Regions from separate parts of the Leclercia sp. LSNIH3 genome, predicted to be linked through region 3. Evidence: predicted binding sites of a transcription regulator. Region 3 holds the regulator's gene; each other region holds the start of a gene.
The links. Region 3 encodes LexA, which represses DNA repair genes until DNA is damaged. Its sites were predicted from a motif close to TNCTGTATGTACATACAGNA; they were not measured.
Positions count from the first base shown of each region.

Region 1 (9,686 bases), 520 kb from region 3:
CCTACACGCAAAAATCCTGGTGGCAGCTGTCGAACAGCGATGAATCTTCGCCGTTTCGTGAGACCAACTATGAGCCACAGCTGTTCCTCGGCTTCGCCACCGATTACTCGCTGGCGGGCTGGACGCTGCGGGACGTGGAGTTTGGCTACAATCACATGTCTAACGGCCGATCCGACCCAACGTCGCGCAGCTGGAACCGTCTCTATACCCGCCTGATGGCGCAGAACGGTAACTGGCTGGTGGAGGTCAAACCCTGGTATGTGGTGGGCAATACCGACGATAACCCGGATATCACCAAATACATGGGCTACTACCAGCTGCGGGTGGGCTATCAGCTGGGCGAAGCGGTGCTTAGCGTGAAGGGTCAGTACAACTGGAACACCGGCTACGGCGGCGCGGAGATGGGCGTCAGCTATCCGCTGACTAAGCATGTTCGTTTCTACACCCAGATCTACAGCGGCTACGGCGAATCGCTTATCGACTACAACTTCAACCAGACCCGCGTCGGCGTGGGCGTGATGCTGAACGATCTTTTCTAGCCCTCTCGAATGTTTTTGTCTTAAACGTTGAAGTTTCTCTCGCAGGCGCTGAAAATAGCGCCTGTTTTTATTTCAGGCAAATGGGGTTGATGTGGTGCAGGCGGAAGTCGTAAATCAGGAGTTGCTGGCTAAACAGGTTTTGCATGAAACCTTTGGCTACCAGCAGTTCCGCCCGGGCCAGGAAACCATCATTAACACCGCCCTCGCGGGCCGTGACTGTCTGGTGGTAATGCCGACCGGCGGCGGGAAATCGTTGTGCTATCAGGTTCCCGCGCTGGTACTGAACGGCCTGACGGTGGTGGTGTCACCGCTGATCTCGCTGATGAAAGATCAGGTTGACCAACTGCTGGCGAATGGCGTGGCGGCGGCCTGTCTCAACTCCACCCAAACCCGCGAGCAACAGCAGGAAGTGATGGCCGGGTGCCGTACCGGGCAGGTGCGTCTGCTGTATATCGCCCCGGAACGCCTGATGCTGGATAACTTCCTTGAGCATCTGGCGCACTGGAATCCGGTGCTGCTGGCAGTGGATGAAGCGCACTGTATTTCCCAGTGGGGCCATGATTTCCGCCCGGAATATGCCGCGCTCGGCCAGCTGCGCCAGCGCTTCCCTGAGCTGCCGTTTATGGCGCTTACCGCCACCGCCGACGATACCACCCGGCACGATATTGTGCGGCTGCTGGGCCTTAACGATCCGCTGATCCAGGTCAGCAGCTTCGACCGTCCAAACATCCGCTACATGCTGATGGAAAAGTTCAAGCCGCTGGATCAGCTGTTGCGCTATGTCCAGGAGCAGCGCGGCAAGTCGGGCATCATCTATTGCAACAGCCGGGCGAAGGTGGAAGACACCGCTGCGCGGCTGCAGAGCCGGGGCTTCAGCGCCGCGGCCTATCATGCCGGGCTGGAAAACCACGTTCGCGCCGAAGTGCAGGAGAAGTTCCAGCGCGACGATTTGCAAATCGTGGTGGCGACCGTCGCCTTTGGGATGGGTATCAACAAGCCGAACGTGCGCTTTGTGGTGCATTTCGACATTCCGCGCAATATTGAATCCTACTATCAGGAGACGGGCCGCGCCGGGCGTGATGGCCTGCCCGCAGAGGCGATGCTGTTCTACGATCCGGCTGACATGGCCTGGCTGCGTCGCTGCCTCGAAGAGAAACCTGCCGGGGCGCTGCAGGATATCGAGCGCCACAAGCTCAACGCGATGGGCGCGTTTGCTGAAGCGCAAACCTGCCGCCGTCTGGTACTGCTGAACTATTTTGGCGAAGGTCGCCAGGAGTCGTGCGGTAACTGCGATATCTGTCTCGATCCGCCGAAGCAGTATGACGGGCTAATGGACGCGCGTAAGGCGCTCTCCACCATTGGCCGCGTCAACCAACGCTTTGGTATGGGCTATGTGGTGGAAGTGCTGCGCGGCGCCAACAATCAGCGCATCCGCGAGATGGGTCACGACAAGCTGCCGGTGTACGGCATTGGACGAGATCAGAGCCATGAGCACTGGGTCAGCGTCATCCGTCAGCTGATCCACCTGGGCTTTGCGACCCAGAACATTGCCCAGCACTCTGCGCTGCAACTCACCGAAGCTGCCCGCCCGGTGCTGCGTGGCGTCGTGGAGTTGCAACTGGCCGTGCCGCGCGTGGTGGCGCTGAAACCGCGGGTGATGCAGAAATCCTACGGCGGCAACTACGATCGCAAGCTGTTCGCCAAACTGCGTAAGCTGCGCAAGGCTATCGCGGATGAAGAGAATATCCCGCCGTATGTGGTGTTTAACGATGCGACGCTGATTGAGATGGCCGAGCAGATGCCGCTCAGCGCCAGCGAAATGCTCAGCGTCAACGGCGTTGGTACACGTAAGCTAGAGCGTTTTGGGAAAGAATTTATGGCGCTGATTCGTTCCCATACGGATGGCGATGATGAGGAGTAGTCAGTCTGGCAAAAAAGTGCCAGGATGATGACTCCCTGAACTATTTCCCCGCGAGTTAATTATGTTAACCCTGTTTCTGACCGTGGCGCTGGTGCACATCGTGGCGCTGATGAGCCCTGGCCCTGACTTTTTCTTCGTCTCACAAACGGCGGTAAGCCGCTCCCGTAAAGAGGCGATGATGGGCGTGCTGGGCATTACCCTTGGCGTAATGGTCTGGGCAGCGCTGGCGCTGCTGGGCCTGAACCTGATCCTCGATAAAATGGCCTGGCTGCATAACATCATTATGGTGGGCGGCGGTCTGTATCTGTGCTGGATGGGCTACCAGATGCTGCGCGGGGCATTTAAGAAAGAGGGTAGCGAGGCGCCTGAGCCAAAAATGGAGCTGGCCGCCAGTGGGCGTAGCTTTGTGAAAGGGTTGCTGACTAATCTCGCGAATCCCAAAGCGATTATCTATTTCGGTTCAGTATTTTCACTGTTTGTGGGTGAAGACGTCGGGGCTGGTGCGCGCTGGGGCATTTTCCTGTTGATCGTGCTGGAAACCTTCGCCTGGTTTACGGTCGTGGCGAGCCTGTTTGCGCTCCCGTCGATGCGTCGCGGTTATCAACGTCTGGCGAAGTGGATTGATGGCTTTGCCGGCGCGTTATTCGCCGGCTTCGGTATTCACCTGATCCTGTCCCGATAAGGACGGTAACGTTAATCACAGGCCGGATCAGCGCCATCCGGCAACGTGATTAAGCATGCCTCGCTGACGCCAGCAGCGCACCCACCAGCATAAACAGCGAACCGAACACTTTATTCAGGGCCTTCATCTGACGAGGCCCTTTAATCCATGTTGCAATCCGGGTTGCCAGTGTCGCATAGCCAATCATCACAATAATATCGACCACAATGGTGGTTACACCGAGCACCACGTACTGCATGATCTGGGGCTGATGCGGCACGATAAATTGCGGAAACAGGGCGGCCAGGAAGACGATGCTTTTCGGGTTGGTCAGGTTTACAAATACCGCACGCTTAAACAGGCGGCCCCGGCTCTGGGTCTGAGCAAGCGTATTCAGATCCAATGCACCTGCGGCGCGCCACTGCTGGATCCCCAGCCAGATAAGATAGGCCGCACCGGCCCATTTCAGCACTTCGAAAGCCAAGACCGAACGGGAGAAGAGCGTTCCGAGTCCTATGCCGACCAGCACGATATGAATGGCCAGCCCGGTCTGCAATCCGGCAATAGACGCGGCGGCGCCGCGATAGCCGTGGTTCATGGCGGTGGTCATGGTGTTAATGGCCCCGGAACCCGGGGAAAGGCTGAGGATGATGGATGTCAGCAGGTAGGCGAACCACCACTCGAAGGTCATTTGAAGCTCCCGAATCGTCTATTTTTATGCCACAATACGCTAATGTTGCGACATTTTACGACCTGTCACGAAAAAACGATATTCCTTGGCTTACAGGGGTGTAAACCCGATGTTTCAGCAGAATAAGGACTGGGAAACGCGAGAAAAGGCTTTCGCTGCTTTCTCCATGGGGCCGTTGACCGATTTCTGGCGCCAGCGCGAGGAAGGCGGTTTCGCAGGCGTCGATGATGTTCCTGTGCGCTTTGTTCGTTTTCAGGCCGAAGCCCATGATTCGGTGATAGTCATCTGCCCCGGGCGAATCGAAAGTTACGTCAAGTATGCCGAGCTGGCCTACGATCTCTTCCGGCTGGGTTATGACGTGCTGATTATCGATCATCGCGGTCAGGGACGCTCCGGGCGAATGTTGTCCGACACGCACCGCGGTCATGTGAGTCAGTTCAGTGATTACGTCGATGATTTTGCCGCCTTCTGGCAACAGGAAGTGCAGCCCGGTCCGTGGCGAAAACGGTTTATCCTGGCGCACTCAATGGGGGGTGCAATCGCCACGCTGTTTTTACAGCGCCACCCGCAGCACCAGTGTAATGCCATTGCCCTGAGCGCCCCGATGTTTGGCATTGTCATGCGCTTCCCGGACTGGATGGTACGCCATATTCTCGACTGGGCTGAGGGCCATCAGCGCATTCGGGAAGGCTATGCCATCGGCACCGGGCGCTGGCGCGCACTGCCGTTTGCCATTAACGTGTTAACTCACAGTCGGCAGCGTTATCGCCGCAACCTGCGCTTTTATGCCGATGAACCGCGTTTACGCGTCGGCGGGCCAACTTACCACTGGGTTCGCGAAGGGATTCTGGCAGGGGAAGAGGTACTGGCGAATGCCGGTCAGGACAACACGCCCACGCTTATCCTTCAGGCAGAAGAGGAGCGGGTAGTGGATAACCGCATGCACGACCGCTTTTGTGAACTGCGAGCCGCAGCCGGTCACCCTTGCGAAGGGGATAAACCGCTGGTCATAAACGGCGCGTACCATGAGATCCTTTTTGAAAAGGACGCCATGCGCTCAGTCGCACTCCACGCCATCGTCGACTTTTTCGGCAGGCATAACTGATATTCACCAGAGGTTAAATTTTCCTATGTACCAGGTTGTCGCGTCTGATTTAGATGGCACGCTGCTCTCTCCCGACCACACCTTATCGCCTTACGCGAAAGAGACCTTAAAACTCCTGACTGCCCGTGGCGTGAACTTTGTCTTCGCCACCGGTCGCCACCACGTTGATGTGGGGCAGATCCGCGATAATCTGGAGATCAAATCCTATATGATCACCTCCAACGGTGCCCGCGTGCACGATCTGGACGGGAATCTGATCTTTACCCATAACCTCGATCGCGATATCGCCACCGATCTGTTCGGTATCATGCATAACAACCCCGATATCATCACCAACGTCTATCGCGACGATGAATGGTTTATGAACCGCCACCGCCCGGACGAGATGCGGTTCTTCAAAGAGGCGGTCTTCAACTACTCGCTGTACGAACCCGGCCTGCTGGAGCCAGAAGGCATCAGCAAAGTGTTCTTCACCACCGAAACTCACGAAGCGCTGTTGCCGCTGGAGCAGGCGATCAATGCCCGCTGGGGCGATCGGGTTAACGTCAGCTTCTCCACGCTTACCTGTCTGGAAGTGATGGCGGGTGGCGTCTCTAAAGGTCATGCTCTGGAAGCGGTAGCTAAACGTCTGGGCTTTAACCTGCAGGATTGCATCGCCTTTGGCGACGGTATGAACGACGCCGAAATGCTCTCCATGGCGGGTAAAGGCTGCATCATGGAAAACGCCCATCAGCGTCTGAAAGACCTGCACCCGGAGCTGGAAGTGATCGGTACCAACGGCGACAACGCAGTGCCAAAATACCTGCGTAAGTTGTTCCTTGAATAATCTTCATTTGGTTGTTTAGCGTTCAGTTGTCAACCAAAGAGTTCGCTACAATGCCTGTCCATCTTTTAAAGAGACAAGCATTGTGGCGCTACTCATCATCACCACTATCCTGTGGGCCTTCTCCTTTAGCCTGATCGGCGAATACCTTGCCGGACACGTCGATAGCTACTTCTCGGTGCTGATGCGCGTCGGGCTGGCGGCGCTGGTGTTCCTGCCGTTCCTGCGTACACGTGGGCAAACGCTGAAAACCATTCTGCTGTATATGCTGGTAGGCGCGATGCAGCTTGGCATTATGTACCTGTTCAGCTTTCGGGCGTACGTCTACCTGTCGGTATCGGAATTCCTGCTGTTTACCGTGCTGACACCGCTCTATATCACCCTGATTTACGATCTGCTGAGCAAGCGCCGTTTGCGCTGGGGCTACCTGCTGAGCGCGGCACTGGCGGTGGTGGGGGCCGCGATTATTCGCTACGACAAAGTGAGCGATCACTTTTGGACCGGGCTGATGTTCGTCCAGCTTGCCAACATCAGCTTCGCGATCGGCATGGTGGGCTATAAACGCCTGATGGAAACCCGGCCGATGCCGCAGCATAACGCCTTTGCCTGGTTCTACATGGGGGCGGCTATCGTGGCGGTTGCGGCATGGTTCATGCTGGGGAATCCGCAGAAGTTGCCGACGACCACGCTGCAGTGGAGCGTGCTGATCTGGCTGGGGGTTGTGGCATCCGGGCTGGGTTACTTTATGTGGAACTACGGCGCCACGCAGGTGGACGCCGGGACGCTGGGGATCATGAACAACGTGCATGTCCCGGCAGGCCTGCTGGTGAACCTCGCCATCTGGCAGGAACAACCGCACTGGCCAAGCTTCATTATTGGGGGAACGGTGATCCTGGCTTCACTGTGGGTGCATCGCCGTTGGGTCGCTCCGCGCTCCGCACAAACGGCAGATGATCGCAGGCGTGATTCCGCGCTGAGCGAATAAAGGCCTCGGTAACCGGTTGACGCTGCTCGCCATCGCGTACCGCGGAGTACAACCGGCTCCACAATCCCTCGCCCAGGGTTTTGGTCACCACCAGACCCTGGCGTTCAAAACTCTCCACTACCCAGTGCGGCAGCGCCGCGATACCCATTCTGGCCGCCACCATCTGAATCAGCAGCAGGGTGTTATCCACGCTTTTCAGCTGCGGGCTAATGCCTGCGGGCTGCAGGAAGTGACGCCAGATATCCAGACGACTGCGCTGCACCGGGTAGATCAGCAGCGTTTCCGTGGCCAGATCTTCCGGCGTGATGCGTGTTTTCGCGGCCAGCGGATGATCCGGGGCCAGCACCAGACGCACCTCAAAATCAAACATTGGCGAATAGTGCAGGCCGCTGCGCGGCAGAATGTCCGAGGTCATCACCAGATCCAGCTCGCCCTGAACAAGGGACGGCTGCGGGTCAAAAGTCACGCCGGATTTAAAGTCCATTTCCACCTGCGGCCACTTCTGGCGGAAGTTCTCAAGCGCGGGGGTCAGCCACTGAATACAGCTGTGACACTCAATGGCAATGCGCAGTTTAGTCTGTTGCGGCTCATGGCAAGCCTGTAGCGCGCTGGCGATTTGCGGTAACACCTGATTAGCCAGCTGCAGCAGGATCTCCCCCTGGGGGGTGAAGCGTAGCGGCTGACTTTTACGCACAAACAGACGGAAGCCAAGGCGTTGTTCCAGATCGCTGAACTGGTGAGAAAGAGCGGATTGTGTCTGGTGCAGCGTGGCCGCCGCCGCCGCGAGGGACCCGCAGTTCCGCAACGCTTGTAGCGTTTTCAGGTGTTTTATCTCGATCATGAAAGTCCTTCACTTCGCCATGAACAATTTGCGCTTGAGGAATATACAGTAACCGCCAATTATGGATGTGTAAACATCTGGACGGCTAAAATCCTTCGTCTTTTAAATTTATGGTGCGTTGGCTGCGTTTCCTCACTCCGGTCACTGACTTATGTCAGCGCCGGGAGATGAGCAAACTTACCGCCTTCCCTGAATTGAAAATCCAAAGGATTTACAATTAATTAGAGGAAGAAAACATGACAATCATTAACCATACTCTCGGTTTCCCGCGCGTCGGCCTTCGTCGCGAACTGAAAAAAGCACAAGAAAGTTACTGGGCAGGTAACACCACCCGTGAAGAACTGCTGGCGGTAGGCCGCGAGCTGCGCGCCCGTCACTGGAACCAGCAGAAGCAGGCCGGTATTGACCTGCTGCCGGTGGGCGATTTCGCCTGGTACGACCATGTTCTGACCACCAGCCTGCTGCTTGGCAACGTGCCGGCTCGTCATCAGAACAACGATGGATCGGTAGATATCGACACCCTGTTCCGTATTGGCCGTGGCCGCGCCCCGACGGGTGAGCCAGCGGCAGCGGCGGAAATGACCAAATGGTTTAACACGAACTACCACTACATGGTGCCAGAGTTCGTCAAAGGTCAGCAGTTCAAACTGACCTGGACCCAGTTGCTGGACGAAGTGGACGAAGCCCTGGCGCTGGGCCACAAGATCAAACCCGTGCTGCTGGGGCCGGTAACGTATCTGTGGCTGGGCAAAGTGAAGGGCGAGCATTTTGACCGCCTGAGCCTGCTGAACGACATCCTGCCGGTGTATCAACAGTTCCTGGCTGAACTGGCGAAACGCGGTATTGAGTGGGTGCAGATTGACGAACCTGCACTGGTACTGGAGCTGCCGCAGGCGTGGCTGGAGGCCTTCAAACCGGCGTACGATGCGCTTGCGGGCCAGGTTAAGCTGCTGTTGACCACCTATTTCGAGGGTGTCACGCCAAACCTCGACACCATTACCGCGCTGCCAGTGCAGGGACTCCATGTGGATCTGGTTCACGGCAAAGATGAGGTGACTGAACTGCACCATCGTCTGCCGTCCGACTGGCTGCTCTCGGCAGGACTGGTGAACGGTCGTAACGTCTGGCGTGCCGATCTGACAGAAAAATATGCACAGATTAAAGGCATTGTCGGTAAACGTGATCTGTGGGTAGCTTCCTCGTGTTCATTGTTACACAGCCCAATCGACCTGAGCGTTGAAACACGGCTGGATGCAGAAGTGAAAAGCTGGTTTGCCTTCGCTCTGCAAAAATGTGAAGAGCTGGCCCTGCTGCGCGATGCATTGAATACGGGCGACACGGCGGCGATCACTGAATGGAGCGCCCCGATTCAGGCCCGTCGCCACTCGACGCGCGTGCACAATGCCGCCGTGGAAAAACGTCTGGCGGCCATCACGGCTCAGGACAGCCAACGCCAGAGTCCGTATGAGGTTCGTGCCGAAGCCCAGCGCGCGCGCTTCAACCTGCCAGCCTGGCCGACCACTACCATCGGCTCCTTCCCGCAGACTACCGAGATCCGCGGCCTGCGTCTGGACTTCAAAAAGGGCAACCTTGATGCGGGCAACTACCGCACAGGTATCGCCGAACACATTAAGCAGGCGATTGTGGAGCAGGAGCGCCTGGGGCTGGACGTGCTGGTCCATGGTGAAGCCGAGCGTAATGACATGGTGGAGTATTTCGGTGAACACCTCGACGGGTTCGTCTTTACGCAAAATGGCTGGGTGCAGAGCTACGGCTCCCGCTGCGTGAAACCGCCTGTGGTGATCGGCGATGTCAGCCGTCCTGAGGCGATCACCGTGGAATGGGCAAAATTCGCCCAATCCCTGACCGACAAGCCAGTAAAAGGTATGCTGACAGGTCCGGTGACGATTTTGTGCTGGTCCTTCCCGCGTGAAGATGTCACCCGTGAAACCATCGCCAAACAGATTGCCCTGGCGCTGCGTGACGAAGTAGCCGATCTGGAAGCCGCAGGGATCGGCATCATCCAGATCGACGAACCGGCGCTACGCGAAGGTCTGCCGCTGCGCCGCAGTGACTGGGATGCCTACCTTCAGTGGGGTGTGGAAGCTTTCCGCATCAAC
Region 1 covers NZ_CP026387.1:2,650,386-2,660,071, forward strand. The annotation lists gene pldA (phospholipase A) at 1-539, shown strand, start outside; gene recQ (ATP-dependent DNA helicase RecQ) at 631-2,460, shown strand; gene rhtC (threonine export protein RhtC) at 2,522-3,142, shown strand; gene rhtB (homoserine/homoserine lactone efflux protein) at 3,192-3,812, opposite strand; gene pldB (lysophospholipase L2) at 3,922-4,917, shown strand; gene yigL (sugar/pyridoxal phosphate phosphatase YigL) at 4,943-5,743, shown strand; gene C3F35_RS12825 (carboxylate/amino acid/amine transporter) at 5,826-6,725, shown strand; gene metR (HTH-type transcriptional regulator MetR) at 6,613-7,566, opposite strand; gene metE (5-methyltetrahydropteroyltriglutamate--homocysteine S-methyltransferase) at 7,803-9,686, shown strand, end outside.
Region 1: metR (HTH-type transcriptional regulator MetR) is a predicted target of LexA. The motif match lies at 7,598-7,617, and genes of this name have one in related genera.

Region 2 (9,686 bases), 530 kb from region 3:
CTTCTTCTGCGTACGGCCATTATAATCACCTTAGCGATCCCGCCAGGGTTTTGATATGCTTGCCGGTATAGCAAGTGGAAAAGAGTCATTATGCAGGCCTGGTATTTACTGTATTGCAAGCGTGGGCAACTTCAGCGTGCTCAGGAACATCTGGAACGCCAGGCAGTGAACTGTCTGACGCCTGTGATCACGCTGGAAAAAATTGTCCGTGGTAAACGCACCACCGTCAGTGAACCGCTGTTCCCGAACTACCTGTTTGTTGAATTCGACCCCGAAGTGATCCACACCACCACCATCAGTGCGACGCGCGGTGTCAGCCACTTTGTGCGCTTTGGCGCGCACCCGGCGACGGTGCCCGCTTCTGTGATCCACCAGCTCTCGGTCTACAAACAACCTGAAGACATTACCGATCCCGATACTCCCTTCTCCGGCGACGATGTAGTGATCACCGAAGGGGCGTTTGAAGGGCTGGTAGCGATTTTCGCTGAGCCGGACGGTGAAGCCCGCTCCATGCTGCTGCTGAACTTACTGAATAAAGAAGTGAAGCAGAGCATCAAAAATACCAGCTTCCGCAAAGTTTAAAATTCGACGCCAAACAGACGACGTACGTTGTCATCCGTCTGCGTAGCCAGCCACTGCGCCTCTTCGTCACGCCAGTGGGCGACCCGTTCAATGATATGTCCCAGATAAGCCGGTTCATTGCGTCGTGAGGCCGGTTTTGGACGGAGATCGCGTGGCAGCAGGTACGGCGCGTCGGTCTCCACTAACAGGCGATCGGCAGGTATCACCGGCAGTAACTCGCGCAGTTCCAGTCCCCGTCGTTCATCGCACACCCAGCCAGTGATCCCCAGATACAAACCGCGCTCCAGACAGGCTATCGCCTCCTCCCGCGTGCCGGTAAAACAGTGCAGCACTGCCCCAGGCAGTTTATCCAGCCAGGGTTCCAGCAACGCCAGAAAACGCTCGTGGGCATCACGGCAGTGCATAAACACCGGCATGTTCAGCTCCGCGGCTAACGCCAACTGGGCGCTAAAGGCATGTTCCTGCTCGGCAGGGGTAGAAAAGTTGCGGTTAAAGTCGAGACCACATTCCCCGATAGCCACCACCTCAGGACATGCGGCTAAGGCCCGGAGTGCGTCGGCACTTTCCGCCGTCCACTGGCTGCTGTCGTGCGGATGGACGCCCGCCGTTGACCAGCAGCGGTCGTAGCGCTGCGCCAGCTGCTGCGCCTGCTCGCTTTCGTGCAGGTTGGTACCCGTCAGCAGCAATCCGTTTACCCCGGCGGCGACAGCCCTGGCCACCACCTCGTCACGATCCTGGGCAAACTGCGGGCTGGTCAGGTTCAGACCGATATCAAACATACAGGCTCCCATATGACAACCGCCCTGGCGGGCGGTTGATGTTACTCTTTTGTCTCTTCGGACTCTTCGTCGTGATCTTCACGTCGCTTGCCGGTATAGAAGCGCGAGAAGAAGATGCCAACTTCAAACAGGCAATACATCGGGATCGCCAGCAGAGTTTGCGAGAAGACATCCGGCGGTGTTAATAGCATGCCTACGACAAACGCGCCCACCAGAATATAGGGCCGTTTTTTCCGTAAGTCGTCCGGAGTAGTGATCCCCATCCAGCAGAGCAACACAATGGCAACCGGCACCTCAAAGGCCACGCCGAAGGCCATAAACAGCGCCATCACGAAGCTCAGATAACTGGCAATATCAGTCGAGACCTGGACTCCTACCGGCGCGGTATTTGCCAGGAAGCCAAACGCCAGCGGAAAGACCACGAAATAGGCAAAGGCCATGCCGATATAAAACAGCAGCGAACTGGAGACCAGCAGCGGGATCACCAGACGGCGTTCATGCTTATACAGCGCAGGGGCAATAAAGGCCCAGACCTGGTAGAGGATCACTGGCGCAGAAGCAATCAGCGACACCCAGAAAGTGAGCTTGATCGGCGTGAAGAAGGGCGAAGCCACGTCGGTGGCGATCATGGTTGCCCCGAGCGGCATCTGCTTGATCAGGGGTGCAGAGACCAGCTGATAGATGTCGTTGGCAAAATAGACCAGGCATAAAAAAATGAGGCAAACCGCAATAATGCAGTTCAGCAGGCGTTTACGCAGCTCGATCAGGTGCGTAATCAGCGGTTGAGTTTCATCTACTGCCATGTTTACGATTTATCACTCGACGAGGGGGACGCGTCAGCAACGGGTGCAGGCTTTTTCTCTGCGGGCGCTGGCGTCGGTTCTTGTTTGGGGATCACCGGCTCGGCTGGCGACTGTTCGGGCGCAGCAGCCTGGTGCTCAGCAGTGGCAGGCGTCACGCCTTCATGTTGCGCTTCGTTATCTTTGACCAGCGGGTTGCGAATGGTATTGGCTTCGTCGCTCGCTTTTTCCGGATCGTTGACACTGTAGGAGCGCTTCATGGATTCCGCCGCTTCGCGCAGTTCGTCCATCGAGGCTTTCAGTTCCGGCGACAGGTTATCCATGCTCGCCTTTTCAACTTTTTTCAGGCTGTCCTGAAACTCCTGCAGCTTAAGCTCCTGGGCCAGCTCATTTTGCACCGTTGTCGCCAACGATCGTAGCGCACGTACCCAGCCTGCAACCGTTTTTACTGCCACAGGCAGACGTTGTGGCCCCAGAACAATGAGGCCAATCACGAAGACCAGCAGCAGTTCACTAAAACCTATATCGAACACGAATTACACCTGCTCGTTATCGTGGCGTTTAGCATTTTCCTTTTTAGCATCGTCTTGTTTATCAGCGATAGATTTAGCAGTGAAATCCGCATCCTGGCTGGATTTATCCTGCTTCTCGTCATCATCTTTGATCGCTTTCTTGAAGCCTTTGATGGATGCACCGAGATCGGAACCGATAGAACCAAGTTTTTTGGTACCGAACAGCAGCACGACGATGACGGCAATGATCAACAATTGCCAAATACTGATACCACCCATACATCTTCCCCAGTTGTAGACGATTAATTAATCAGGCCGCATTATACGTTATGCGGCCCTGCTATAGCGACGCAATTCAGCGCGTTTTACGCCATCCGGCTAACCAGACAACCACGCCACCCGCCATCAACCAGGCGGGCATAAGTTCCCACTCAGGACGATTGATCAGCAGCAGCGTGCCACTTAACAACAGTGTCGCCCCAATGCCAAACAGATACCGGGACTGCCCCTGACGCACATGGTTGGTTTGCAACTCGCGGGCAATTTTATCCACGCTGTGCTGCAAGTTTTTGCTCTGACGCAAACTGTCATACACCAGTTCAGGAATTTCGGGCATTTTTTCAATCCAGAAGGGTGCTTTCTCTTTCAGGGAGCGCACCAGCGCGGGAAGACCAACCTGATCTTTGATCCACGACTCCAGGAAAGGTTTTGCCGTTTTCCATAAGTCTAACTGAGGATAGAGCTGCCGCCCCACCCCTTCAACGTAAAGTAATGTTTTCTGAAGTAAAACTAACTGCGGTTGCACTTCCATATTGAAGCGGCGTGCGGTATTGAACAGGTTCAACAGCACATGACCGAACGAGATCTCTGCCAGCGGCTTCTCAAAGATGGGTTCACAGACCGTACGAATGGCGAACTCAAACTCTTCAACATTGGTATCCAGCGGAACCCAGCCGGAATCAACGTGCAACTCGGCGACTTTGCGATAGTCCCGGTTAAAGAAGGCGATAAAGTTCTCGGCCAGGTAGCGTTTATCTTCTTTATTCAGCGAGCCGACAATACCGCAGTCGATGCCGATGTACTGCGGATCTTCGGGGTGCTCGTAGCTGACGAAGATATTGCCCGGGTGCATGTCAGCGTGAAAGAAGCTGTCGCGGAACACCTGGGTAAAGAAGACCTGCACGCCACGTTCGGCCAGCAGCTTCATGTTGGTGCCCTGCTTTTCCAGGGTCGCAACGTCCGAGACCGGGATCCCGTAGATGCGCTCCATCACCATCATGTCCTGGCTGCAATAGTCGGAATAGACTTCCGGCACATACAGCATCGGGCTGTTTTCAAAGTTGCGGCGCAGCTGAATGGCGTTCGCCGATTCACGCAGCAGGTTCAGCTCATCAATCAGCGTTTTTTCATATTCGCGTACCACTTCCAGCGGGCGCAGACGGCGGCCGTCAGGCAGCAGACGCGGCACCCAGCGGGCCAGGCGATAGATGAGTTTCATGTCGGCTTTGATGATTGGCAGAATATCCGGGCGGATCACCTTAATGACCACCTCTTTGCCATTCTCTTTCAGCTTTGCGGTATGAACCTGAGCAATAGAGGCCGAAGCCAGCGGCTTGATGTCAAAATCATCAAACCAGGTCTCAACCGGGAGATCGCCCATCGCCTTTTCGATCTGCTGTTTCGCCAGCTTGCCTTCGAACGGGGCGACTTTATCCTGCAGCAGCGCCAGCTGATCGGCAATCATTGGCGGGAACAGGTCACGGCGGGTGGAGAGCATCTGGCCGAACTTGATCCAGACCGGTCCCAGCTCCTGAAGAGCCAACCGCAGTCTTTCACCAAGCAGTTTGTCCTGATGGCGATTAGGCATCCAGAATAGCGTTCGTCGCCAGATACGCAGCGGCATTGTGATACGCATTCTGGGGATAAGTTCGTCCAGACCGTAGCTCAAAAAGGTGCGGATGATAAAGTAGAGGCGCCGAATTTCACCAGGCGTCATTTGCCCTCCAGTTTTTCAAGCCGTTTTGTCAGTGCATCGACCGAACGCTCAACGGCTGCGGTCTCTTCTGCGAACCATGCTGCTTCCAGCGGGCCTGGCGCCATGCGCCACTCCTCGGTAAGCACTTCTCCGGCGTAGCGCTGCTGGCGCTGAAAACCCTTTTTCAGCAACGAGGCACCGCCGCGCAGTACTTTACTGATCCCTTCAGCGGCAATATCGCCTGTCCAGGGAGCCAGCAATTCTGCCGGGTCAAACTCGGCCAGGTCAGCCAGGGAGACAAAGTTTTGCACCACCTGGAGATCGCCCTGAACCTCCAGCTCGCCGCTACGGATCAGGGCGGTAAGCTGCTGGCGATCGCGCAGTTTGGGTAACGTGCTCATGTGGGTAATGACGGAGCAATCGGCCTCGCCTTCCCACTCGCCGAGCACGTCGAGCTGACGCTCGCTGAATACCAGCACCAGCGGGGTCGAAAACTCTTTTAATACCACCCGCAGCACTTTGCCGTTCAGACGCTGACGCGCCGTTTTCAGCGCAGGAGACCGATAAAGAAACGTATTCAGTACGTTTTCCACACCGGCTGTGATCAAGGGTTTAAACGGCATTCGCCACCTCCACTCAGAACTTATAACCGCGATGTAGCGCGACAACGCCTGCCGTCATGTTGAAGTAGTCAACATTGTCAAAGCCTGCATCCTGCATCATGGCTTTTAAGGTGTCCTGATTTGGGTGCATACGGATGGATTCAGCCAGGTAACGATAGCTGTCTGCATCGTTGGCCACCATTTCGCCAATACGTGGCAGGATGTGGAACGAATAGGCGTCGTACGCTTTGCTCAGCGGCTCAATAATTGGTTTTGAGAATTCCAGCACCAGCAGGCGTCCACCCGGTTTCAGCACGCGGTACATGGAACGCAGCGCCTTCTCTTTATCGGTGACGTTACGCAGACCGAAAGAGATAGTGATGCAGTCAAAGGTGTTATCCGGGAAAGGCAGCGCTTCAGCGTTCGCCTGGACATATTCAACGTTGCCGACCACGCCAATATTGCGCAGTTTCTCACGGCCCATTTTCAACATGGAGTCGTTGATATCAGCCAGCACAACACGGCCCGTTTCGCCCACCAGACGCGAGAATTTCGCTGTCAGGTCGCCGGTGCCGCCAGCCAGATCCAGCACGGTTTGCCCACGACGCACGCCGCTACAATCAATAGTGAAGCGCTTCCACAAGCGATGAATGCCGAATGACATCAGGTCATTCATTACATCGTACTTCGCCGCCACGGAATGGAAAACGTGGGCCACCATGTCAGCTTTCTGCGCTTTAGCGACAGTCTGAAAGCCAAAGTGCGTTGTGTCTTGTGAATCTTCAACCATCTTAGAGCCTGCTTATCAGTCAAATGTTTGAGAAGTGTAACAGATTGGGCGCATTTGCCCTACGTTTCAACCACCCCAGGAATAACGTTCCAGGGGGCTGCCGACGCCTGTTTGCCTGCTAAGGTATTGTTTATATTTTAAACGGGACTATCACTGCGCAGCCGGTACTCTTCATCCTGAGACGTGGCCTGTTCGACCATTTCAGGATTAATCTCGCGTTTTACCTCTACGCCAAGGCTGCGGAACGATTCGGCCTGGGCCAGCAGGTTGCCGCGCCCGGAGGCCAGTTTTTTCATCGCCTGGCGATAGTTATCCTGAGCGCGATCCAGGCTCTGCCCGACCGATGACATATCATCGACGAACAGGCGCATTTTGTCATACAGGCGGCTGGCGCGATCGGCAATCTGTTGGGCATTGCGGCTCTGGTGCTCGTAGCGCCACAGGTTAGCAATGGTGCGCAGCGCCACCAGCAACGTGGTAGGGCTGACCAGCATAATGTTGTTTTTCAGCGCTTCAGAGATCAGCTCCGGCTGGCGGTCCAGCGCCACCAGGAAGGCCGGTTCAACCGGGATGAACATCAGCACGTAGTCAAGCGAACGCAGGCCAGGCAGTTGCTGATAATCTTTGCGCCCCAGCAGACGAATGTGGTTACGCACAGAGGCGATATGTTCCTGCAACGCCGACTCGCGGGTGTAGTCATCTTCGGCGTTGAAGTACCGCTCATAGGCTACCAGGGTCATTTTGGCATCGATGACCACGTCCTTTTCTTGCGGCAGACGAACAATGACGTCGGGCTGCATTCGCGCACGGGTCTCGGTTTCAATGCTGACCTGAGTTTGATATTCATGGCCCTCGCGCAGACCAGAGGCCTCCAGCACGCGGGTTAGAACCACTTCACCCCAGTTGCCCTGGGTTTTATTGTCGCCTTTCAGCGCCCGGGTGAGGTTGATCGCCTCCTGCGCCATCTGGGCATTCAGTTGCTGGAGATTACGGATTTCATGAGCCAGCGTGTGGCGCTCCCGCGCCTCCTGACCAAAGCTGTCCTGGACCTGGCGACGAAAGCCGTCCAGCTGTTCGCGCAGGGGCGTTAGCAGGCCGTTCAGGCTCTGACGATTTTGTTCATCGACGCGGCGGTTACTCTGCTCAAAGATACGGTTGGCGAGATTTTCGAACTGCTCACTCAGGCGCTGCTCGCTGTTGATCATCTGGCGGATTTTGTCTTCCGCATGCAGCTGGGTGGACTCCAGACGGGTAGTGACTTCGCGCAGGTCGGCTTCCAGCGAGGTATTGATATCCCGCAAATTACGCAGTTCGTTATTGAGTAACTCGCATTCATCGCGCCAGTGCCCGCTCTGCGCCGTTTGTTGTTTTAGCGCACTTAAGTCGGCCACCATCTCTTCGCGTTCGGCAAGCTGCTCGGCTTTTTGCTGCGCATGCTGGTAGCTGGCGAGCAACCAGCCTACGCCGACGCTGACCAGCGCAATAACGGCATAAAAAAGGACAGAAATATCCACGACGCCCCCTGCATCAAGGTATGACCCGCACAAAATAGAATTGTGCTGTATAAACGTCCAGTTTGAAAAGGGTTTTCTGCGAGGCGCTACGCAAAGAAAAAGGCCGAACAGGTCGGCCTTTGGCAGAGAAAAGGGGAAATTACAGCAGGCGACGGGCCGCTTCTACCACGATTTTCACCGCGTGGCTTTCGGTCTGCTTCATGGTCTCAGCGTTCGGGATCTCTTGCTGGGTACGGTTAACGATCACACCCGCAACCATACCGGCACGCAGGCCCTGGCTTGCACACATGGTCAGCAGCGTGGCTGATTCCATTTCATAGTTCATAACGCCCATAGACTGCCACTCTTCCATCGAACCTTTGAAGCGGTTAACGACGCGACCGGAGAAGGTGTCGTAGCGCTCCTGGCCCGGATAGAAGGTATCAGAGGAGGCGGTGACACCAATGTGAGTCGTCGCGCCAACGGATTTTGCGGCTTCCACCAGCGCGGTGGTGCACTCGAAATCGGCCACAGCCGGGAATTCCATTGGAGCAAAGTGCAGGCTCGCACCATCCAGACGAACGGACGCCGTGGTCACCAGGACATCGCCAACGTTGATATGCGGCTGGATCGCACCGGTCGTGCCGATACGCAGGAAAGTACGAATGCCCAGCTGTGCCAGCTCTTCAACAGCAATAGAGGTAGACGGGCCACCGATACCGGTAGAGCACACGATCACCGCTTTGCCGTCCAGCTCTGCCCGCCAGGTCGTAAATTCGCGATGGGCTGCCAGCTTAACCGGCTTATCCATCAGCGCGGCGATCTTTTCCACACGCTCAGGATCGCCAGGGACGATAGCGAGCGTAGCCCCTTGTAAATCGTTTTTAGTGAGGCCGAGATGAAAAACATCAGACTTAGACATAGAAAACTCCTCTGGGGGTCAGTTTGTCAGCAGAAGCAAAACGGTACTTTACCGAAGGATCCGGCTCAGTTTCGTGACGGACATCACCATGAATAAAATTGATTGCAGTTAATTACCATGAAATAGTGATTAACATCACATTAACGACTTATATCGTTATCTGTTGCACAAAAGATAGCCTGTTTCGGGCACTGTGGATTGTTAACCTGCGGACTATATTTACTTTTGCGCTAATTGGTACGGAGAATGCCATGACTGGAAAATCTGGATTTGCCCCTGCTGCAGACTTGCAAGCCTCAACCGTTGTCACTACGCCCGACGAAGCCATTACCGCCGGGGAGACCTCCATTCCGACCCAGGGCGATAATATGCCCGCTTATCATGCCCGGCCTAAAAATGCGCAAGGGGCATTGCCGATCGTCATTGTGGTTCAGGAAATTTTCGGCGTGCATGAGCACATTCGCGATATCTGCCGTCGCCTGGCGCTGGAAGGCTATCTGGCCATCGCGCCTGAACTCTATTTCCGTCAGGGTGACCCGAACGATTACAGCGACATTCCCACCCTGTACAGCAATCTGGTCACTAAAGTACCGGATGCACAGGTGCTGGCGGATCTTGACCACGTTGCCAACTGGGCGGCGCGCAATGGTGGCGATGCCCACCGTCTGCTGGCGACCGGCTTCTGCTGGGGCGGACGTATCAGTTGGCTGTATGCCGCGCACAACCCCCAGCTAAAAGCTGCCGTGGCCTGGTATGGCAAGCTGGTGGGCGAGAAGACGTTGAATTCACCGAAGCATCCGGTCGATATCGCCACCGATTTGAACGCACCGGTGCTTGGACTCTATGGGGCAGAAGATACCGGTATCCCGCTTGATACCGTGGAGACCATGCGCCAGGCCCTGCGCGCGGCAAACGCCACGGCGGAGATTGTGGTCTACCCGGAAGCCGGGCATGCGTTTAATGCTGACTATCGTCCGAGCTATCATGCCGAATCAGCCAAAGATGGCTGGGCACGGATGCTGGCGTGGTTTGCGCAGTATGGCAATAAGAAGTAACCACAGGACCGGTAAAGACAATCCATTGCCGGGTAGCATCTTGCTTTACCCGGCCCTACAGCTGAACAGCTCTGTGGTTTTGTAGGCCCGGTAAGCGTAGCGCCGCCGGGCAAACTGCCGATGTTATGACGCCTGACGCAAATTCTGCGCAGCTTTCACCATATTTGCCAGCGCGG
Region 2 covers NZ_CP026387.1:2,660,400-2,670,085, reverse strand. The annotation lists gene rfaH (transcription/translation regulatory transformer protein RfaH) at 91-582, shown strand; gene tatD (3'-5' ssDNA/RNA exonuclease TatD) at 579-1,361, opposite strand; gene tatC (Sec-independent protein translocase subunit TatC) at 1,403-2,164, opposite strand; gene tatB (Sec-independent protein translocase protein TatB) at 2,167-2,694, opposite strand; gene tatA (Sec-independent protein translocase subunit TatA) at 2,698-2,952, opposite strand; gene ubiB (ubiquinone biosynthesis regulatory protein kinase UbiB) at 3,029-4,669, opposite strand; gene ubiJ (ubiquinone biosynthesis protein UbiJ) at 4,666-5,271, opposite strand; gene ubiE (bifunctional demethylmenaquinone methyltransferase/2-methoxy-6-polyprenyl-1,4-benzoquinol methylase UbiE) at 5,285-6,040, opposite strand; gene rmuC (DNA recombination protein RmuC) at 6,178-7,554, opposite strand; gene udp (uridine phosphorylase) at 7,694-8,455, opposite strand; gene C3F35_RS12840 (dienelactone hydrolase family protein) at 8,707-9,510, shown strand; gene metE (5-methyltetrahydropteroyltriglutamate--homocysteine S-methyltransferase) at 9,634-9,686, opposite strand, start outside.
Region 2: rmuC (DNA recombination protein RmuC) is a predicted target of LexA. The motif match lies at 7,598-7,617, and genes of this name have one in related genera.

Region 3 (9,686 bases):
TGTTGCAGGACGAAACGCTTAACCGCTTTGAACAGCGCTTGCGCTGGCCCCGAAGGGGTGAGGCCAAAGGCCGGGTAACGCGACAATTGAATGAACCCCGGGAGCTTACTCAGGTAAGTGACTGGGGTGAATGAAAGCAGTCAACGCATTTGCGGCAGGAATGATAACGGGTCAGAAAGAAATTGGGCTTCCCGGAGGAAGCCCTTTCTTTTTTTAGTTCGGCTGTATGTAGGGTACAGCACGATGAATTCTTTAACGGCGGCAATAGTGACAGATTCGATAACTAAATCCTATTCTGTTCTAAGCAATGCTGCCGTAAAAGTTGCAAGGATGTGACGAACCGCTCAATACCTTAGTAACGAAAGCGGTTATTGCGCTGATAGCGTGGGATTTTTGGCGATTTAATCGCCCGTATCGCCCACACCACCGCCACGGCCAACAGCAACCACGGCAGCAGTTTTAGCATCAGGGCAAACAGCCCGCCGATAAACATCACCGCGGTGGCAACCACCAATGCGGCAATGATCCCTAGCAGCGAGACGCCGGTTACCAACAGCATGACAAAAAATCCAATCACAAAAAGTAGTTCCAGCATGGCTCTCTCCAGTAATGCATAACAACGATACGCTGCTATGACCATTACAAGATCCGTGCCAAAAATAAGTGATTGATAGTAAATAAAAACGCCCGGCAATGCGGTGCCGGGCGTGGTGAATTTGACCAGGTTTTAGTGAAAATTATCGCTTGTCTGCCACCAGACGCAGCGCTTGCTCCAGCACCTCGATATCGGCTCCCGCTTTATGGGCGTTTTCACTCAGGTAACGACGCCACTGGCGCGCCCCCGGGATCCCCTGGAACAGACCCAGCATGTGGCGGGTCACGTGGCCCAGATAGGTGCCGTTGCTCAGCTCACGCTCAATGTAGGGGTACATTGCCCGCACCACCGCGACCGGATCGCGATCGGCGCAATCCACACCAAAGATTTCGCGATCGACCGCCGCCAGCACGCCCGGGTTCTGGTACGCCTCGCGGCCCACCATTACGCCATCCATATGCGCTAAATGCGCTTTGGCCTCGTCCAGAGACTTGATACCGCCATTGATCGACATGATCAGCTGCGGGAAATCACGCTTCAGCTGATAGACACGCGGGTAATCCAGAGGCGGGATCTCACGGTTCTCTTTCGGGCTAAGGCCAGAAAGCCAGGCTTTGCGGGCATGGATGATAAACATGTCGCACTCGCCCTTGCCGGCTACCGTGCCGATAAAGTCGCAGAGAAATTCGTAGCTGTCCTGATCGTCGATGCCGATACGGGTTTTGACCGTCACCGGAATGGAGACCACATCGCGCATCGCTTTCACGCAGTCGGCCACCAGCTGCGCATTGCCCATCAGGCAGGCACCAAACATGCCGTTCTGCACACGATCGGAGGGGCAGCCAACGTTGAGGTTGATCTCGTCATAACCGCGCTCTTCTGCCAGCTTCGCGCAGTGCGCCAGCGCGGCCGGATCGCTGCCGCCGAGCTGCAAGGCTACCGGATGCTCTTCTTCGCTGAAGGCGAGGTAGTCGCCCTTGCCATGAATAATCGCCCCGGTGGTCACCATCTCGGTATAGAGCAGAGTATGGCGCGACAGCAAACGCAGGAAGTAGCGGCAGTGTCTGTCTGTCCAGTCGAGCATCGGCGCGATGGAAAAACGGTGAGCAGGATAGATGGACGAGTTTTCTGACGACATGGCGAAATTTTAAGCATCTGGTGAAAAGGGGGCGCTACTATAGCACAGATTTGCCGGAGGCAGAGCGCCTCCGGTTCCTGTCAGAACCTCACGCTAAATTGCGCTCCGGCCCCCCAGGTTTCATCCTCGCCGACGATGCCGGTCAGATCGATATGCACGGTGTTAAAGGGGGCGAAGCCCAGCCCGCCGGTAAAGACGTTACTGTCGTTGCCCTTCACGTCACCGCGAAAGCCGCCGCGCACCGCCAGCCAGCCCAGCAGAGAGACCTCTGCCCCCGCCCCGACATACTGCGAATTTTCTTCGCTTTTGAAGCCCCGGGTTTGAGTCAGATCGCCGTCGACGCTGAGGGTTAACAGGCCGGTATGCCAGGCCACCCCCGCCGTGACCAGAGGGCGGATCTGCCAGGTATCCTGATAACTCACCTCTTGCCCGGTACGCCCGTTGAGAACGCGGATATCGTTGGTATCAATGTCGCGGGACAACAGGTTCTGCCCGCTCAGACCGACCGTCCAGTTTTCACCGAGGTCCACTGCAACGCCGACATCAACGTTAAAACTGGTATCGTCATTGCGGTAACGGCTGCTGTTAAAGTCGCTGCTGTCATAGGTATAGATGGAGGTGGTGTAGTTGTAGAGCCAGGTTTGTTGCAGCTTTGGCGTCACGCCGACCGAAATCGGCAGGCCGTTGAAATCAAACTGGCGGGCAATCGCCACGCCGTAATCAGAGACGATCGCCGCCCTGCCCTTGGCGATGGAGTTAAGGTTGCGGGTAATCACGTCACTGCCGTTTCGCGCCGCACCCAACGCCATCTGGTTGGTCATCCCCATGCTGCCCTGCAATCTCCGAAGAAAATCGATATCCTGCTGATCGATCTCCGAGCTGACGCGCGCGTGGGCATTGGCCTTAGCGACAAACGCCAGCGACAGCCCCGAGCCGGGAATACTGACGGCGATCCCTGCCCCGGCGTTGCCGTGCGCGGTTTTTCCCTCAAGAAACTCCAGCTGGTCGGCCAGACTGCCTGCGGCACCCTGAAGCTCACTGAGCGTTCCCTGCGGATCGGCCATGATCCTCGCTACGGTCAGATCGTCGATCATCTCCTGATCGGCGCGGATCTCATCGCTGATTTCGTCGATCTTATCCTGCAGATTGTCTTTATCGCTGATTTGCGCCCCCACCGAGGGAAATATAATGGCGACGTCATCTTCCGCCTGGGATTTTGCCAGCAGGGCCGGGTTGATCAATACCCCACTGCTATAATGCGCCGACGCAACGCCAGTCCCACCCATTGCATCGCCGCGTGCTTCCGTCCATGTATTTGCAGCTCCGGCCTGATTAGACAAAAGAAAAGCGGTGGCAATTCCCGCCACAGAAAATTTGAATTTTATTTTCACAGGACACCTGACTTATTGTGGGTGAATAAACCCCGGCAGCTAAATGCCGCGCAGGGGCATACGTCCTTTGTGAAAAAAGTATTAGGCGACGAATTTATCTAAACTTTCGTATTAGATAACTCGTTGATTTTCTTATCTTTTTAAATATGTATAGAACAAGAAATTATTTTTGCCCTGGTTTTCCATCATGAGGTCCAAAAAATTGCGGCGGATGATCGATCCAGCGATCTTCGCGCGTGGCGGCATATACCGGATTCAGCGGATAATAAATTCGGTTATGTTTTTTATTTGCTTCACCCACGACTAATAACCGCACATCTTCACTGGTATTATTAATAAAGGTGTGACAGACCCCCGTCCCGGCAGGAAAACCCACGCTATCCCCCGGCTCCAGCTTCCATAAATAGCCGTTGATCCAGGCTTCGGGATAACCCTCGAGCACAAAGATAAATTCCTCTTCATCGCTTTCGGCATGAGGATAAGAAGTGCGACGTCCGGGCGGCAGACGTTCGTGGTGGATACCGAGGCGGCCAAGCCCCAGCGCACGGGCCAGCGGCGCGCCAATGGAGAAACGCTCTGGGCTGTCAGGATAGGTCGAGTTGTCAGCACCTTCTACTTCACGCCAGTGTCGAATGCAGTCCGGTCTTTTCATCTTTTCATCCCCTGTGGTTTTTCGTCAGGGTAGCACACCCGGTGGATCTCGGCGTTTGGGCCAGAACATGGTAAAGTGGCGGTTTGTTATTCCACGTTATTCGAGGTGCAAAATGGAAACGACCACAATGCAGGCACTGTTAGCGCAAGCCGAAAAGCTGTGCGCGCAACGCAATGTGCGCCTGACTCCGCAGCGCCTTGAAGTGTTGCGTCTGCTGAGTCTGCAAAACGGGGCCATCAGCGCCTACGATCTGCTCGACCTGCTGCGTGAAAGCGAGCCTCAGGCCAAGCCGCCTACCGTATATCGGGCGCTCGATTTTTTACTGGAGCAGGGCTTTGTGCATAAGGTGGAATCGACCAACAGCTATGTGCTGTGCCATCTGTTCGATCAGCCGACCCACACCTCTGCGATGTTTATCTGTGACCGCTGTGGCAGCGTGAAGGAAGAGGGCGCGGAAGGGGTGGAAGATATCATGCATACCCTGGCAGCGAAGATGGGCTTTGCCCTGCGTCACAACGTGATTGAGGCGCACGGCCTGTGCCGTAACTGCGTCGAAGTGGAAGCCTGCCGCCATCAGGAAGATTGCCAGCACGATCACTCTATCCAGCTGAAGAAAAAGCCGCGCTGAGGGCAAAAAAAGGGGCGACCTGTAAGGTCGCCCTGGGCGTACATCCGTGTACCTGCGGGTATAGGTTAATTACCAGCGATAGTTGTTACGGGTTTCCCAGTCACCAACTTCTTTCTCCGCCTGGTCTTTCTCATAACCATAGCGTTCCTGAATTTTACCCACCAGCTGGTCACGTTTACCTTCGATGACGGTCATGTCATCATCGGTCAGGTCGCCCCACTGTTCTTTCACTTTACCTTTGAATTGTTTCCAGTTACCGCCGACTTGGTCTTTATTCATCATCCATTCCTCTTCGTTCGGTCGTTAAGGTTAAGTTCGTCCTGAAATACGTTTCGTGCTGGACGTGATAATAATTATAGATAAGCCTGCGGCGTTAGGTTTGTTATTCGGAATCTTTTACCATTTGGCAAGGCGAGGCCGCTATGAAAACCAGCTGCCGTTGCGCCAGTGCCTGTGCCAGATCCAGCCCAGAGACAGCCCGCGCAGGGCCAGGAACACGCTCAGGGCCAGCCACAAACCATGGTTGCCCAGCCACGGCAGGGTGAAGAGCGTCAGGCCAAACCCGGCGGCGGCCACCGCCATGCTGTTGCGCATCTCCGCCCCGCGAGTGGCACCGATAAACATGCCATCCAGCAGATAGCACCAGACGCCCACCACCGGCAGGATCACCTGCCAGATAAGATAGTGGCTCGCCAGCTCGCGCAGCTCGGGCAGTGAAGTCAGCAGGGCAATGATTTGATCGCCTGCCAGGGCATAGATGAGGGCAAAGGTAAGCGCGACCAGGCCAGACTGACGGCAGGCCGCCCGCCACACTTCCCGCAGCTGGCCGCTTTCCCGTGCGCCATAGGCCTGCCCGGAGTGCGCCTCGACCGCATAGGCGAAGCCATCCAGCGCGTAAGCGGTAAAGGTCAGCAAGGTCATCAGCACGGCGTTGACGGCAATAATCTCCGGCCCTAGCCGTGCTCCCATCACCGTCAGCGCCCCGAAGCAGAGTTGCAGCAGCAGCGAGCGCAACATGATGTCGCGATTGAGGGCCAGTAGCTTACGGATGTTGCCGCGCCAGCTCGTTTTCAGCAGCGCCAGCGAAATACCGCGCAGCGCCAATACCCGCCAGACCATCCATAAGCCGATCAGCAGGGTAGCGTATTCCGCGATAGCAGTCGCCAGGGCAGCGCCCTGCACGTTCATCTTCAGCCCCATCACCAGCCACACATCCAGCACGATATTGAGCAGGTTGCCCACCACCAGCAGGATCACCGGTGCCCGGGCATACTGCACGCCCAACAGCCAGCCGAGCAGCACCAGGTTAGCCAGCGATGCCGGGGCGCTGAGCCAACGGATCTCAAGGAAGCGCCGCGCCTGATGCAGGACGGCCTCGCTACCACCGACAATATGCAGCGCCAGATCGATAAGCGGCGTGCGCAGCAGCACAATCATTAACCCTGCGCCCAGCGCCAGGATCAGCGGCTGCACCAGTGCACGGGCCAGACGCAGCGGATCTTTCGCGCCATAGGCCTGAGCGGTAAGCCCGGTAGTGCTCATGCGCAAAAAGAGCAGCAGCATAAACAGGAAGCTGGTTGCCGTCGCGCCGATGGCGACACCACCCAGATAGACGGGCGAATCGAGATGACCAATCACCGCTGTGTCCACCAGCCCAAGCAGAGGAACGCTGATGTTGGAGACGATCATGGGAAGTGCAAGACGCCACAACGCCTTGTCTGAAGAAGTCAGGAGAGACATGGAAATGTTCGCCAGAGGCAAGAAAACCAGACTGCGACACTGCCGCAGTCTGTCAGAAAAGCATTATAACCATTCACCGTTGCGGATGACGCCAACCGCCAGGCCTTCGATGGAAAAGTTATTTTCACGCAGGTCGACAACAATCGGGGAAAACTCGCTGTTTTCCGGCAGCAGTTGCACAGTGTTACCCTGCTTTTTCAGGCGTTTAACGGTCACTTCATCATCGATACGTGCGACCACAACCTGCCCGTTACGCACGTCCTGAGTTTTATGGACTGCCAGCAGATCACCGTCCAGAATACCGATATCTTTCATCGACATGCCGCTAACACGGAGCAGAAAGTCTGCGCTCGGTTTAAACATGCCAGGATCGACCTGATAGTGGCCTTCAATATGCTGTTGCGCAAGCAGCGGTTCACCGGCGGCGACACGACCGACGAGGGGAAGACCCTCTTCCGCTTCAACCAGCAGACGAATGCCGCGAGACGCACCGGAGACAATTTCAAGTACACCCTTGCGCGCCAGTGCCTTAAGGTGCTCTTCAGCGGCATTTGGAGAACGGAAGCCCAGACGCTGCGCGATTTCTGCACGCGTCGGCGGCATACCCGTCTGGCCGATATGATCCCTAATGAGATCAAACACCTCTTGCTGCCTGGTCGTTAACGCTTTCATTCCGCCCCCTGGGTGTATATACAGTTATGCTGTGAGTATATACAGCTAAAGGTGATTTTGGAACCACAAACCGCATAAAAAACCAGAGACTTTTGCGGTTTCTGAAGGCTTATCGTAAATGTCCCCAAAGCAGCGTGACCCAGGTAAACAACGCAACGATAATCGCCATCAGCACTGCGGCAGAACCCATATCTTTCGCCCGGCCCGACAGCTCGTGAAAATCAGTGCCGATACGGTCTACTACCGCCTCGATCGCACTGTTCAGAATTTCGACTATCATCACCAACATCACCGAGCCAATCAGTAATACGCGGGTGATGGGATCCACATCCAGCCAGCAGGCAATAATAATCGCCGCGATGACAGCAACACCCTCCTGGCGAAATGCGGCTTCATTGATCCAGGCAGCACGGATGCCTTTCCATGAATAGCCGGCAGCTTTAATGATTCGGGTTAACCCAGTGGTATTATTGGCCATTAAAAGAAACCTTTCTTCGAAAATAGCGTCAGAAACGGTGGTTTAAGCGCCCTGCGCAGCCACCGGAAGTATGACGGGTAACAACAGAAATTTTGCGCGCTTTCTGTTATCCTTGCGCCGCAATTGCATTTTTAACCAGAGGCTTTACATCGTTTATGTCTGGCTGGCCACGAATTTACTACAAATTACTTAATTTACCATTAAGCGTCCTGGTAAAAAGCAAGTCTATTCCGGCGGTTCCTACGCTGGAGTTAGGACTCGATAACTCGCGTCCTATTATGTACGTTTTGCCTTATAACTCGAAGGCCGACTTGCTGACGCTGCGCGCCCAATGTCTGGCGCACGATCTCCCCGATCCGCTGGAGCCGCTGGAGATCGACGGCACCCAACTGCCGCGCTACATCTTTATCCACGGTGGCCCTCGCGTGTTCACCTGGTACACACCGAAAGAAGAGTCGATCAAGCTGTTCCATGATTACCTCGATCTGCACCGCAGCAACCCGCTGCTGGATGTGCAGATGGTGCCCGTGTCGGTCATGTTTGGCCGTCGTCCGGGGCGCGATAAAGGCGAAGAGAATCCGCCGTTGCGTATGCTCAACGGGGTGCAGAAATTTTTCGCCGTCAACTGGCTTGGCCGCGACAGCTTTGTCCGTTTTTCACCGTCAGTTTCACTGCGCCGCATGGCCGATGAACACGGTACGGATAAGACCATCGCCCAGAAGCTGGCACGTGTGGCGCGCATGCACTTTGCCCGTCAGCGTCTTGCCGCGGTAGGCCCACGCCTGCCTGCTCGCCAGGATCTGTTTAACAAGCTGCTGGCCTCAAAAGCCATTGCCCGTGCCGTCGAAGACGAAGCGCGCAGCAAAAAAATCTCCCACGAGAAGGCGCAGCAAAACGCCATCGCCCTGATGGAAGAGATTGCGGCCAACTTCTCCTACGAGATGATCCGCCTTAGCGACCGTATCCTGAGCTTTACCTGGAACCGTCTCTATCAGGGGATTAACGTGCACAACGCCGAGCGTGTGCGGCAGCTTGCCCACGACGGCCATGAGATTGTCTATGTACCCTGCCACCGCAGCCACATGGACTACCTGCTGCTCTCGTATGTGCTCTATCACCAGGGGCTGGTGCCGCCGCATATCGCTGCGGGTATCAACCTCAACTTCTGGCCAGCAGGCCCGATCTTCCGCCGTCTGGGTGCGTTCTTTATTCGCCGTACCTTTAAAGGTAACAAGCTCTACTCTACCGTGTTCCGCGAGTATCTGGGCGAGCTGTTCAGCCGTGGCTATTCGGTGGAATACTTCGTGGAAGGCGGCCGTTCCCGTACCGGGCGTTTGCTCGATCCTAAGACTGGCACTCTTTCGATGACCATTCAGGCGATGCTGCGTGGCGGTACGCGTCCAATCACCCTGGTGCCGATTTACATCGGTTACGAGCACGTGATGGAAGTGGGCACCTACGCCAAAGAGCTGCGCGGCGCCACCAAAGAGAAAGAGAGCCTGCTGCAGATGCTGCGGGGCCTGAGCAAGCTGCGTAACCTCGGCCAGGGGTATGTGAACTTCGGCGAACCTATGCCGCTGATTACCTACCTGAATCACCGTGTGCCGGAGTGGCGTGAGTCCATCGACCCGATCGAAGCAGTGCGTCCGGCCTGGCTGACGCCAACGGTTAACGCCATTGCCGCCGATCTGATGGTGCGCATTAACAACGCCGGTGCGGCCAACGCCATGAACCTGTGTTGTACCGCCCTGCTTGGCTCTCGCCAGCGTTCGCTTACCCGCGAGCAGCTGACCGAGCAGCTCGACTGCTACCTGAACCTGTTGCGCAACGTGCCGTACGCGGAAGACGCCACGGTGCCGACCGCCAGCGCCAGCGAGTTGCTTGAGCACGCGCTGCAGATGAACAAGTTTGAGGTCGAGAAGGACACCATCGGCGATATCATCATTCTGCCGCGCGAGCAGGCGGTGCTGATGACCTATTACCGCAACAACATTGCGCATATGCTGATGCTGCCTTCGCTGATGGCGGCCATCATCACCCAGCATCGCCAGATCACCCGTCAGGCGCTCCTGGAGCATGTCACCGCCCTTTACCCGATGCTGAAAGCCGAGCTGTTCCTGCGCTGGAACAACGACGAGCTGGCCGAGGTGCTGGATAAGCAGATTGAAGAGCTGACCCGCCAGGGCCTGATTTCGCAGAAAGATGACCTTCTGCTGATCAACCCGTCCCGGGCGCGCACGCTGCAACTGCTGGCGGCAGGCGCACGCGAAACCGTGCAGCGCTATGCCATTACTTTCTGGCTGCTGAGCGCCAACCCGTCGATCAACCGCGGTACGCTGGAGAAAGAGAGCCGCACGCTGGCACAGCGTCTCTCGATGCTGCACGGCATCAA
Region 3 covers NZ_CP026387.1:2,134,068-2,143,753, forward strand. The annotation lists gene pspG (envelope stress response protein PspG) at 353-595, opposite strand; gene dusA (tRNA dihydrouridine(20/20a) synthase DusA) at 738-1,733, opposite strand; gene C3F35_RS10355 (conjugal transfer protein TraF) at 1,814-3,124, opposite strand; gene C3F35_RS10360 (cupin domain-containing protein) at 3,288-3,776, opposite strand; gene zur (zinc uptake transcriptional repressor Zur) at 3,889-4,404, shown strand; gene C3F35_RS10370 (CsbD family protein) at 4,474-4,683, opposite strand; gene dinF (MATE family efflux transporter DinF) at 4,825-6,144, opposite strand; gene lexA (transcriptional repressor LexA) at 6,208-6,816, opposite strand; gene C3F35_RS10385 (diacylglycerol kinase) at 6,926-7,294, opposite strand; gene plsB (glycerol-3-phosphate 1-O-acyltransferase PlsB) at 7,450-9,686, shown strand, end outside.